Regions from separate parts of the Bradyrhizobium sp. UFLA06-06 genome, predicted to be linked through region 2. Evidence: predicted binding sites of a transcription regulator. Region 2 holds the regulator's gene; the other holds the start of a gene.
What was found. Region 2 encodes LexA, which represses DNA repair genes until DNA is damaged. Its sites were predicted from a motif close to TGTTCNNNNTGTGTTCNG; they were not measured.
Positions count from the first base shown of each region.

Region 1: IF803_RS08530 (PA0069 family radical SAM protein) is a predicted target of LexA. The motif match lies at 2,591-2,608, and genes of this name have one in related genera.

Region 1 is NZ_JADFUD010000007.1:131,715-137,425, forward strand. Features, by position in the region: gene moaB (molybdenum cofactor biosynthesis protein B) at 63-626, shown strand; gene IF803_RS08520 (bifunctional helix-turn-helix transcriptional regulator/GNAT family N-acetyltransferase) at 815-1,756, opposite strand; gene IF803_RS08525 (glycosyltransferase family protein) at 1,896-2,465, opposite strand; gene IF803_RS08530 (PA0069 family radical SAM protein) at 2,630-3,796, shown strand; gene IF803_RS08535 (VOC family protein) at 3,919-4,365, shown strand; gene IF803_RS08540 (ribonuclease HII) at 4,461-5,237, shown strand; gene IF803_RS08545 (glycosyltransferase family 39 protein) at 5,496-5,711, shown strand, end outside.
Region 2 is NZ_JADFUD010000005.1:33,338-39,048, reverse strand. Features, by position in the region: gene IF803_RS05755 (ComEC/Rec2 family competence protein) at 1-1,379, shown strand, start outside; gene IF803_RS05750 (hypothetical protein) at 1,376-1,603, opposite strand; gene IF803_RS05745 (hypothetical protein) at 1,749-2,177, opposite strand; gene lexA (transcriptional repressor LexA) at 2,435-3,139, opposite strand; gene IF803_RS05735 (molybdopterin molybdotransferase MoeA) at 3,384-4,598, opposite strand; gene IF803_RS05730 (HAD family hydrolase) at 4,625-5,251, opposite strand; gene IF803_RS05725 (hypothetical protein) at 5,693-5,711, opposite strand, start outside.

The DNA of each region.
Region 1 (5,711 bases), on a different contig from region 2:
TGCAAGTGCACCGCAAGGCGAGCACCTCAGGATGACGTCAGCGGGATGGGAAAGAGGTGTAAATGTCCTCACTCGACGAATCCAAATCATTCATCCCGCTCAACATCGCGGTGCTGACGATTTCCGACACCCGTTCGCTGGCGGATGACAAGTCGGGCACCACGCTCGCCGACCGTCTCACCGCAGCCGGCCACAAGCTCGCGGCGCGGGAGATCGTCACCGACGATGTCGAGGCGATCAGGGCCGTGATCCGGCGCTGGATCGCCGATCCCGCCGTCGATGCCGTCATCACCACCGGCGGCACCGGCTTCACCGGCCGCGACGTCACGCCGGAGGCGGTCGAGCCGTTGTTCGAGAAGCGGATGGACGGCTTTTCGATCGCCTTCCACATGCTGAGCCACGCCAAGATCGGAGCGTCGACGATCCAGAGCCGCGCCACCGCCGGCGTTGCGGGCGCGACCTTCATCTTCTGCTTGCCCGGTTCGCCCGGCGCCTGCCGCGACGGCTGGGACGGCATTTTGGCCGCACAGCTCGACTACCGCACGCGCCCTTGCAATTTCGTCGAGATCATGCCGCGGCTGGATGAACATCTGCGCCGCCCGAAGGCGAAGGGCGCGAGCGCGTAGCAGCCGTCATTCCCCGATGCGCAATTGCGCATCTGAGGGCATCGCGCAGTGATGAGCCCGGAATCTCAAGGGTGAGCTGCCGTAGCCCGGATGGAGCGGAGCGAAATCCGGGGCAGTCTCTTCCGCGGCCCTGGATTGCGCTGCGCTCCATCCGGGCTACGCAGTCCAGACTTCTCGGCGCTGCGGCTTTACAACTCCAGCTCCCAGGTCTCGCCGACCAGGTCGACCCCAAAGCTGTGATGCTTCTCTTCTTTCACCCGCTGAAAACCGGCGCGGGCGTAGATGCCGCGCGCGGCGACCAGGATGCTCTGGGTCCACAGCGTCATCTTTTTGTAGCCCTTCTCGCGCGCGGCGCGGATGCATTGCTCGACCAGGGCGCGGCCGACGCCGAGCCCGCGCGCCTTCTCCTCCACCAGCAGCAGGCGCAGCTTGGCGACCCCGTCGCCGCCGTCGACCAGGAAGATCGAGCCGACCGGCTCGCCGTCGACCTCCGCGATCCAGCAATGCTCGCGGGCGGGATCGAACGATCGCAGAAACTGCGCGCAGATCTCGGCCACCAACGCCTCGTAGCTGATGTCCCAGCCATATTCCTCCGCGTAGGCTTGTCCCTGCCGCGAGACGACCCAGCCCATGTCGCCGACGCGATGGCTGCGCAGCAGGAAGCCGACCGGTTTCCCGGCCGGCGGCTCCAGCGATAGCTCGATCGTGCTCATGGCGCGCACCACCGCGGCGCGACGGTCGCTGTCCATCTGCTTCAATAGCGCCCCGACCTCGCTGCGCGAGCGGCTGTCGAGATCGGCGGCTGCGGTGCGGCCCTTGGCGGTGAGGGCCACCTCGTTGACACGCTTGTCGGCCTTCGACGGCTTGCGGGTCACGATCTGGCGCTTTTGCAGCGCCGCCAGCGTGCGGCTGACGAAACCGGCATCGAGATCGAGATCGAGCACCAGGTCGGTTGCGGTGCAATTTTCGCGATGCGCGAGCTCGTAGATGATCCGCGCTTCCTGCAGCGTGAATGGCGAGTGCAGCAGCTTCGGCTCGATGATGCCGAGCTTGCGGGTATAGAACCGGCTGAAGCCGCGGATCGCGGCGACCTGGCTCTCGAGGGTGGCGTCATGGGAATTTGATTTCATCAAATATATTATTTGACGGAATCAAATAATCCGCAAGGGCTTTGTTCAAGCTTCAGTTCTGAAGACAGAACCTAAGCTTCAGGCTTGTTTTGACGCGTTTTCTTTACGCGAACCGGTGCCCACTTCGCTTGAAAACGCTTCAAGCCACCATGATCCGGCTGCGCAGCATGGTGCGGGAGGAGCGGCCGAGCCGGCGCAGCAGGCGCGCCTCGGAGCGGCGGGCATCGGGCCGGTAGCCGCCGATCCGCTCGTAATGTTCGCGCGCGATCAAAAGGCCTTGTTCGGCCGAAGGCCCGGTGATCATCCGGGCGACGAATTTGAGGCCGTCGCGCAGGCCGGGGTCGGTGTAGGGCGCGCGGGCGTAGCGGAAGATGCCGGCGCGGTCCTTGCCGCTGGCCGCCACCATCTGGATGAACTGGGTGGATTCCTCGATCCAGCCGGCATCGAGCACCGCGCCCGGATGCAGGAACATCAGCCAGGGCGACCGCGCCTGCCGCGCGCCTGCCGCAAGCGCCGCGGCGCGCGTGCCCTCGAAGCGCAGGAAGCGGCAGCCGGCGACGTCGGCGACGCGCTCCATCACATCGCTGTTGCTGCGGTCGACCAGCAGCACTTCGCGGATGACACCCGCGGCCGCGCCCGGCACCAGCGCCGCCAGGGTTGCGACCGCGGTGCGCTCGACGCCGTCGGTTGGAATGATCACGCTCAGCATGATTTTGAGGCTTCGATGGCTCAAACGATGGAGAAACTCCGGCCGTGTTATCACCTTGTCATATTCAAAGCAGCCTGTTCGCCTGCAGAATTTTGTAGCAAGGTTCTGTGGAATTTCTCCGTTCATGTTCTTGATTTGTTCTCGTGCTGTGTTAACTTCAGAACATGAGCCGAGCATCCTCTCATGCCCTCAAGCACCCGCCGGTAACGGCGCCCTCCGATAACCCGGCGGGTGCATCTTCCCCTTTTCCCGAGCTTGCGGTCGCGATCGAGCGCGAGCGGCGGCGCGGCCGCGGTGCGCAGTCCAACGCCAGCGGCCGCTACGAGGCCGAGGCCCGCGTCGCCTTCGACGACGGCTGGCAGAGCCTCGAAGATTTGCCGCCGTTCACGACCAGCGTGGCGCTCGACACCTCGCGCAAGGTGATCACCCGCAACGACTCGCCCGACATCGGCTTCGACCGATCGATCAATCCCTATCGCGGCTGCGAGCATGGCTGCGTCTATTGCTTCGCGCGGCCGACCCACGCCTATCTCGGCCTGTCGCCGGGGCTGGACTTCGAATCGAAGCTGTTCGCCAAGCCGGACGCACCCGCGCTGCTCAAGAAGGAACTGGCGGCGCCGGACTACGAGGCGCGAATGATCGCGATCGGCACCAACACCGATCCCTATCAGCCGATCGAACGCGACCGGAAGATCATGCGCGGCATCCTCGAGGTGCTGGAGCGCGCCGGCCATCCGGTCGGCATCGTCACCAAGTCGGCGCTGGTCGTGCGCGACATCGACATCCTGGCGCGGTTGGCCAAGCGCAATCTCGCCAAGGTCGCGCTCTCGGTGACGACGCTCGACCCGAAGCTCGCCCGCACCATGGAGCCGCGGGCGTCGACCCCGCCGAAGCGGCTCGAGGCGATCAAGCGGCTCGCCGACGCCGGCATCCCGACTACGGTGATGGTCGCCCCCGTGATCCCGGCGCTGAACGACTCCGAGATCGAGCGCATCCTCGATGCCGCCGCGCATGCCGGCGCCAGGGAGGCGAGCTACGTGCTGCTGCGCCTGCCGCTCGAGGTGCGCGATCTGTTCCGCGAATGGCTGATGGCGAATTATCCCGACCGCTACCGTCACGTCTTCACGCTGATCCGCGACATGCGCGGCGGCCGCGACTACGACTCGCAATGGGGCACCAGGATGAAGGGCACCGGCCCGATGGCCTGGATGATCGGCCGCCGCTTCGAGATCGCCTGCGAAAAGCTCGGCCTCAACAAGCGGCGGACCAAGCTGACCACCGATCACTTCGCCAAGCCGAAGCGCAGCGGACAGCAACTCAGTCTATTCTAGGTGAGGGTGTAGCCCGGATGGAGGGCAGCGAAATCCGGGGCTCGTCGACCCCTGGCCAAAGATTTCCCGGATTTCGCTTCGCTCCATCCGAGCTACGAACATAACAATGAGTGAGTGCAAGAATGAGTAACACCCCGACCGCACGCTTAACCGTCCTCACGCTCGGCGTCAGCGACATGCGCGCCAGCATCGCCTTTTATGAATCGCTCGGCTTCACCAGGAAGATGCGCGCGACCGGCGAGGAGGTTGCCTTCTTCGAGACCGGCAGCACCGTGCTCGGCCTGTTCCCGTGGCATCTGCTCGCCGCCGATGCCGGGCTGCCGGATCAGCCACGGCCGTCAGCGTTCCGCGGCGTCGCGATCGCCTGGAACTGCAACGACGACGCCGAGGTCGATCGCGTGATGGCGTTCGCGCTGTCGAAAGGCGCCAGGCTGCTGAAGCCCGCGCAGCCCACCAGCTACGGCGGATATTGCGGCTATTTCGGCGATCCCGACGGCCACGCCTGGGAAGTGGTGCGCGCGCCGGGCTTTGAGGTTCGCGACGACCGCCGGGTGTCAATTCCCGATTAGAGCGCCGATCCCGATTGGAGCGGCGAATTGAATAGCGGGGAAGGGCGCCAGGTTCCCGGTTGCGCCGCGGGCCGGGCTTGATCACGATCCCCCGCATGATTCGGGACAAGTCCAACAGCACGGTTAAGACCGCGTCGAAGAAGAAACCGGCCGAGCCGGCCAGGCCGGACAAGCGCGTCATCGTGGTGACGCGGCCGAGCTTTCGGCGCGAGCGCGCGCTGATCAAGCGCGGCGTCTGGCCGGTCGCCGGCTGCGACGAGGCCGGGCGCGGGCCGCTGGCGGGTCCGGTGGTCGCCGCCGCCGTGGTGCTGGACCCAAATCGGATTCCCAAGGGCCTCGATGATTCGAAGCGGCTGACCGTCGAGCGCCGCGAGGAACTGTTCGAGGAGATCTGCGCCACATCGGCGTTCTCGGTCGCGGTGGCGTCGCGGGCGCGGATCGACCGCGACAACATCCTGCGCGCCTCGCTGTGGGCGCTCGCGCGCGCCGTGCATGCGCTGCCGGAAATGCCGAAGCACGTCTTCGTCGACGGCCGCGACAAGCTCGCCACGCCCTGCGACTGCGACGCCGTGATCGGCGGCGACGGCATCGTGGCCTCGATCGCGGCGGCCTCGATCATCGCCAAGGTGACGCGCGATCGCCTGATGTGCGCGCTGGCGCTGGATTGTCCCGGCTACGGCTTCGAGCAGCACAAGGGCTATGCGGTCCCCGAGCACCTCGAGGCGCTCGACCGGCTCGGCCCCAGCAGCCATCACCGCACCTTCTTCGCGCCCGTCGTCGCCGCGCGGCTGAAGCATTTCCCCGTCCGGGCGGAGCCGGATCTGTTCACGATCGACGCCGAAAGTGAAGCGGCGGCATCCGAAGCGGCGTAGGATCGCCGGACCCACAATCTCGACTGTCATCGCCCGGCTTTGACCGGGCGATCCAGTATTCCAGAGACAGCTGTGCTTAAGCCCAACGGTCGCGGCGTACTGGATGCCCCGCCTTCGCGGGGCATGACACCTGCATTTGACTTTGCACCGTGGACTCATCCGGCCCCGGTTGCCTCCACCGCCGCCGCCGTTTATCAAAAACCCTCGGGATCAGATGGCGCCGCTTGATAGGGGTGGCTGGGGCATTTCAGGCGTTTCATGCGGTTTACCTCCCTGGTTGTCGAACTGATCCGCGCCCGGCCGCGCCTCGTGGTCTGGATCGTGGTGCTGGCGCAGGCCGCGATCTGGCTGTTCCTGCCGGCCATCTTCTACGGCAGCCCGCCCGGCAACCTCGCCGCCATCCTCGCCTTCGGCCGCGAATATCAGGTCGGCACCGACATGGGGCCGCCGCTCGCGTTCTGGCTCGCCGACATC
Region 2 (5,711 bases):
TTTCCGGCTACCATATGGCCGTGGTCGCCGGCGTCGTGTTCTTCGCGGTGCGCGCGCTGCTCGCGCTGTTTCCGGCGCTGACGGCGGGGCATCCGATCAAGAAATGGGCCGCGGCGGCCGCGCTGCTCGCCGCGGCCTTCTATCTGTTGCTGTCGGGCGCGGAGGTCGCGACGCAACGGTCGTTCTTCATGACCGCCGTGGTGCTGCTCGCCGTGATCGTCGACCGCCGCGCGATCACCTTCCGTACGCTGGCGGTGGCAGCGCTGATCGTGCTCGCGATCGCGCCGGAAGCGCTGGTGCATCCCAGTTTCCAGATGTCGTTTGCCGCGACGCTCGGGCTGGTGGCGCTGGTGCAGATCGGGCTGCCGAACCTATTCGCGTCGCCCGACCATTCGGCGACCGCGCGCGTCGCGCTGTGGGGCGGACGTGAGCTCACGATGCTGATGCTGGCCTCGCTGGTGGCAGGGCTTGCGACGACGCCCTACGCCGCCTTCCATTTCCACCGCGTGACGCCCTACGGGTTGCTCGCCAACCTCGCGGCAATGCCTGTCGTGTCGGCGGTCGTGATGCCGGCCGGCCTGCTGGGGCTCCTCGCCATGCCGTTCGGCTTCGACGGCGTGTTCTGGGCGATCATGGGTCTTGGCATCGACTGGATGATCCTGGTGACGCAATGGGTCGCCGCACTCCCGGGCGCGGTCGGCCGCATGGCGGCGTTCGGCATCGGGCCGTTGATCGCAGCGAGCGCCGGCATCATCCTGCTCGGGCTGCTGCGCACGCCGTTGCGCTGGTCTGGCGCCGTGCTGCTCGTGATGGCCTCGGTCTGGGCGCTCAGGGTGCCGCAGCCGGACGTGCTGGTCTCCGGCGACGGGCGCAACGTCGCGGTGCGCGGCGGTGACGGGCGGCTGCATTTGATGCACAGCGCCAAGGATGCGTTCCTGGTCAAGGAGTGGTTGGCGGCGGACGCCGACGCGCGGACCGCCACCGATGCGTCGCTGGGCGAGGGCGTCTCCTGCGATGCCGGCGGTTGCGTGGCCCAGGGACCTGGCGGCGCCTTCGTCGCGCTCGCGACCCGGCCGGAGGCGCTGGCGGACGACTGCGAGCGCGCGGGCCTGATCGTAACGGCGCGGCCGGCGCCGCAGGGCTGCGCGGCGTCGGTGATCGATGCCGAGCGGCTGCGCCGCCACGGCGCGCTGGTGCTGCGGCGGATCAGGGACGGCTACGCCGTCGATGCGGTCAAGCCCGGCGGGATCGACCGGCCGTGGTCGCCGGCGGTTCCGGGCGACGGCGAGAGCGAAACGACGCTGCGTGCGCCGGCCGCTGCGCCGCGGCCCGCCGTGGACGCGACGCCGGCCGAGACCGATCTGCAGGGCGATGATTAGCGGTGGTCCGGCGAGGGGCCGCTCGGAAGCTCGAACAGGCCGAGATGGTATTCGTCGGAATCGGGGCCGGCGTCGGGCTTCTTGACGAGGGTAAAGGAAGCCTCGGGAAATTGCTCCCAGACTTTCAGGTCGTCGGCCGTCACCGTCAGCCAACCGAACCGGAACATGTAGCGGCCCGGTTCCGTGACGCGTCCAGCCTTTTGCCATGTGACCTTATCGACCACCGCGCACGTCCTCCGTGCCCGATGATGCGCCAAGGCGCCGGCCGACGCAAATCTCCCCATGCGCCCCGGAAGCGGAAGTCCGGGGTCGCCCGAAATTGCTTAGGTCATCCGCCGCCGAACAGCTCATTCCGCGGCGACGATGCGCTCAACCCAAAAACAGCGTTGCGAATGCGGAGGGCCGCCGCTCGACGACCTTCGGCTTGTGCTCGACCGGCGGATGCAGCGCCGGCAATTGCAGCACGCTGACGCGCTGTCCCTCGACCAGCTGGGTCACCAGGACATGGCTGCCGTCGGGGAATTCGACCGCGTCATGATGCCGATCGGGCACGTCGGGCTCGACTTCGTTGAATACGCCGACGCGATAGTTCAGCGTCTTGGTCCAGATCCAGCGGCTGTCGTAGCGAACGTTCTCGGCGAAAGCGAGCTCGGTGCCCGGCAGCATGCAGACCGCGACAGTGGGATCGTTCTCCGAAGCAAAGCCGCGGGTCGACGTGCCGCGGAACGTCGTCGTGATCAGCGTCTCTCCGACAATGGCGGGGCGCGATGCCACGGCGTGCAGACTATAGTCACACATCGGATGGCTCCTCATTTCGAGGTAGCGACCCGTGCCTCTCCTTGAGGCATTAGGGCCTCTACCAGAGTGGACGATAGCGAACGAGCTTCTGCTCGTTTCTGGGCGATTGTACGACTGGTCCGAGACCGCCTCCGATCACAAACACGCGACGCTGCGCGAGAGGTATCGGAGCGCATCGGGCAGGCCGTACGCTACACTATCATGCAAGGAACGATCCGACGTGTTGCTCGTTCCCGGCCGCCGCAAGTATTTGCAATTCAGTATTTGCGATAAAGCCCGATCAGCTTGCCTTGGATGCGGACCCGGTTCGGCGGCAGGATGCGCACTTCATAGGCGGTGTTGGCCGGCTCGAGCGCGATCGATGCGCCGCGGCGGCGGAAGCGCTTCAGGGTGGCTTCCTCCTCGTCGATCAGCGCCACCACGATGTCGCCGGTATTGGCGACGTCGTTGCGCTGGATCAGCGCCATGTCGCCGTCGAGGATGCCGGCATCGACCATCGAGTCGCCGCGCACCTCGAGCGCATAGTGCTCGCCGGCGCCGAGCATGTCGGGCGGCACGCTGATGGTGTGGCTGCGGGTCTGCAGCGCCTCGATCGGCGTACCGGCGGCGATCCGGCCCATCACGGGGACCGCGACCGGACGGTTGCCGTCGTCCTCGGCGATCGGCGGCGTGCTGGCGCGCCGGCCGAGGGTGCCTTCGATGACGCTGGGCGTGAAGCCGCGGCGGCCGTTGCCGCCGCCGGCCGACAGTTCGGGCAGCTTGATGACCTCGATGGCGCGGGCGCGGTTCGGCAGGCGGCGGATGAAGCCGCGCTCCTCCAGCGCAGTGATCAGGCGGTGGATACCGGACTTCGAGCGCAGGTCGAGCGCATCCTTCATCTCGTCGAAGGAGGGCGGTACGCCGGCCTCTTTCAGACGTTCATTGATGAAACGCAGAAGTTCGTACTGTTTGCGCGTGAGCATCTCGAGTATTCCCCCGGTTGATAGCGTCGTTCGATTCCGAGACTCTTCTGGCAGGGCCTGCAGGCGGGACCTGACCTCAGGAGCATGTGCTCGTTGCACCTGCTTCCACGCGGCTTCCCGATTGTAGACACCAGTACTCGAAACAAATCATGAACGGACACTATATGTTCGATATGTGTTCCGCAACCACTTAATTTCCGGTGAACGGATCAGGCAACGCACAATCGGCGGGGCGCGAAAAACCTTATTCGGGCAGTGTCAGGATCTCGCATTCGCTGCCTTTGACGGCCGCAGCCGCGAACGGCGGACGCACGAGAAGTGCCCGTGCCGCAGCGAGATTCCTGAGCAGCGACGAGTCCTGCTGCGTCACCGGCGTCGCGATCAGCGTGCCGTCCTCGCGCGCTTCGAGCCATGCACGCAGATAGTCCTCGCGCTGGTCGTTGGCGGCGAGGTCGCGGCCGAGCAGGGCGCTCGTGCGGCGATGATGAATCACTTTCCGGCCGTTCAGCGCCCGAATCAACGGCACCAGGAACAGGAAGGCGCAGACATAGGACGACACCGGATTGCCGGGCAGGCCGATCACCCGCATCGCGCCGAGCCGGCCATGCATCATCGGCTTGCCGGGCCGCATCGCAATCCGCCAGAACGTCATGTCGACGCCCTCGGCTTCCAGCGACCGTTTGACGAGATCGTGGTCGCCGACCGAGGCGCCGCCTGTCGTGATGAGGACATCGGCGCCGGCCTCGCGCGCCCGGCGGATGCCGGCCGTGGTCGCCTCCACCGTGTCGGCGGCAACGCCGAGGTCGACGGTCTCGGCGCCCTCGGCGCGCGCCAGCGCCCGCAGCGCGTAGCCGTTGGAATAGACGATCTGGCCGGGCCCGGGCTGCGAGCCCGGCATCACCAGCTCGTCGCCGGTCGCCAGCACCGCGACCTTCGGGCGGCGGCGCACCGCAAGTTCCGGATAGTTCATGGCGGCCGCCAGCGACAGCGCGCGGTCGGACAGGCGGCTGCCGCCGCTGAGCAGCACCTCGCCGGCACGGAAGTCGACCCCGGCCGGGCGGATGTGCCGTCCGACGCTGGCGGTCTCCGTGATCGTGATGTGGTCGCCGCCGTCGACGGCGGTGTCTTCCTGGATGATCACCGCGTCGGCGCCATTGGGGATCACGCCGCCGGTGAAGATCCGCACCGCCTCGCCGGCGCCGACCGTCCGCTCGAACGGCCGGCCGGCGGCGACTTCGCCGATCACCTTGAGCCGGGCCTTTAGATCAGCCGCATCGGCGGCGCGCACCGCATAGCCGTCCATCGCCGACATCGGCTGCGGCGGCTGGGTGCGCAGCGCCGCGAGGTCGTGCGCCAGCGTGCGGTGGTAGGCGGCATCGAGCGCGACCATCTCCTCCGGCAGCGGTTCGGCGCCGGCGAGGACGGCGGACAGGGCATCGGCAACCGGCATCAGGGCCACGCTCAGAGCTCCTCAATTCCCAATGTTCAAATACCAAGTGCGGTCAAAGCCCTTGCCACGTCATCCGTCGACGTCACGTGGATAGCATGAAGGCCGCGCGCCCGCGCACCTTCGATATTGGCGGCCAGGTCGTCGAAAAACAGGATCCGCGACGCCGGCACGCCGATGGCTTTTACCACATGATCATAGGCCTCGGCGTCGGGTTTGCGGAAGCCGATGCTCGAGGACAGGAAGACGTTGCGGAAATGGCTGAGCAGCTCGGCGTGGGTGACCGAGAAATGCGCGACATGGGCCGGATTGGTGTTGGAGAAGGCGTAGAGCGGCATCCGCTCGGCGGCCGCCGCGAGCAGCGGGGCGATGCCCGGCATCTCGCCGGTGAAGATCGCGTTCCAGCCTTCGAGGAACTGGGCGTCCGTGATGTCGATGCCGAGCGTCCGGCGCAGGCTTTCGAAGAACGCCGCGTCGTCGATCCGGCCGATCTCGTGATGCTTGAAACTGTCGTCGACGACAAAGCGCGTGGCGAGCTCGGCGGGCGCGCAGCCGGCATGCTGCGCCCAGTGCGCCACCACCTTGTCAAAGTTGATGTCGAGCACGACGCGGCCGATATCGAACAGCAGCACGTCGACGGAGTTGGGAGAGAATTGCGAGGTCATTGCGTGAAACCGTGTACGAGAATTGCGGGCAGGCGGCAATGTCCTCGATTTCAGTGACGGGTGTACGTGGCGTTGCATTCATCGCGAGACTGTTCCCGCGCACACCACCGTCGTCCCGGCGAAGGCCGGGACCCATAACCACAGGGTTGGGTTGTTGAGAGGAGGCTGTGGCCCCAGCGTCGCGCAACAATTCCCATTCGTGGTAATGGGTCCCGGCCTTCGCCGGGACGACGCCGGATGTGTTGTCGCTTGTGCGTCAAACATCCGCATTCTCGCGACATGATTTGTCCGAGCTTTGCTCTTCGTTTCACCCTATATTTTTCTATATTTTTGCTGCGGGGCTAGCCACGTCGGGCAACTCAGTGGCACGCGCGCGCGAGCTTTCAGGGCAGCAAGCGGCTCGACGCCTGCCGGCGGCTTGGTGCCCGCCGGGCGTCGCGCTCACAGCCTGGACAGCGCC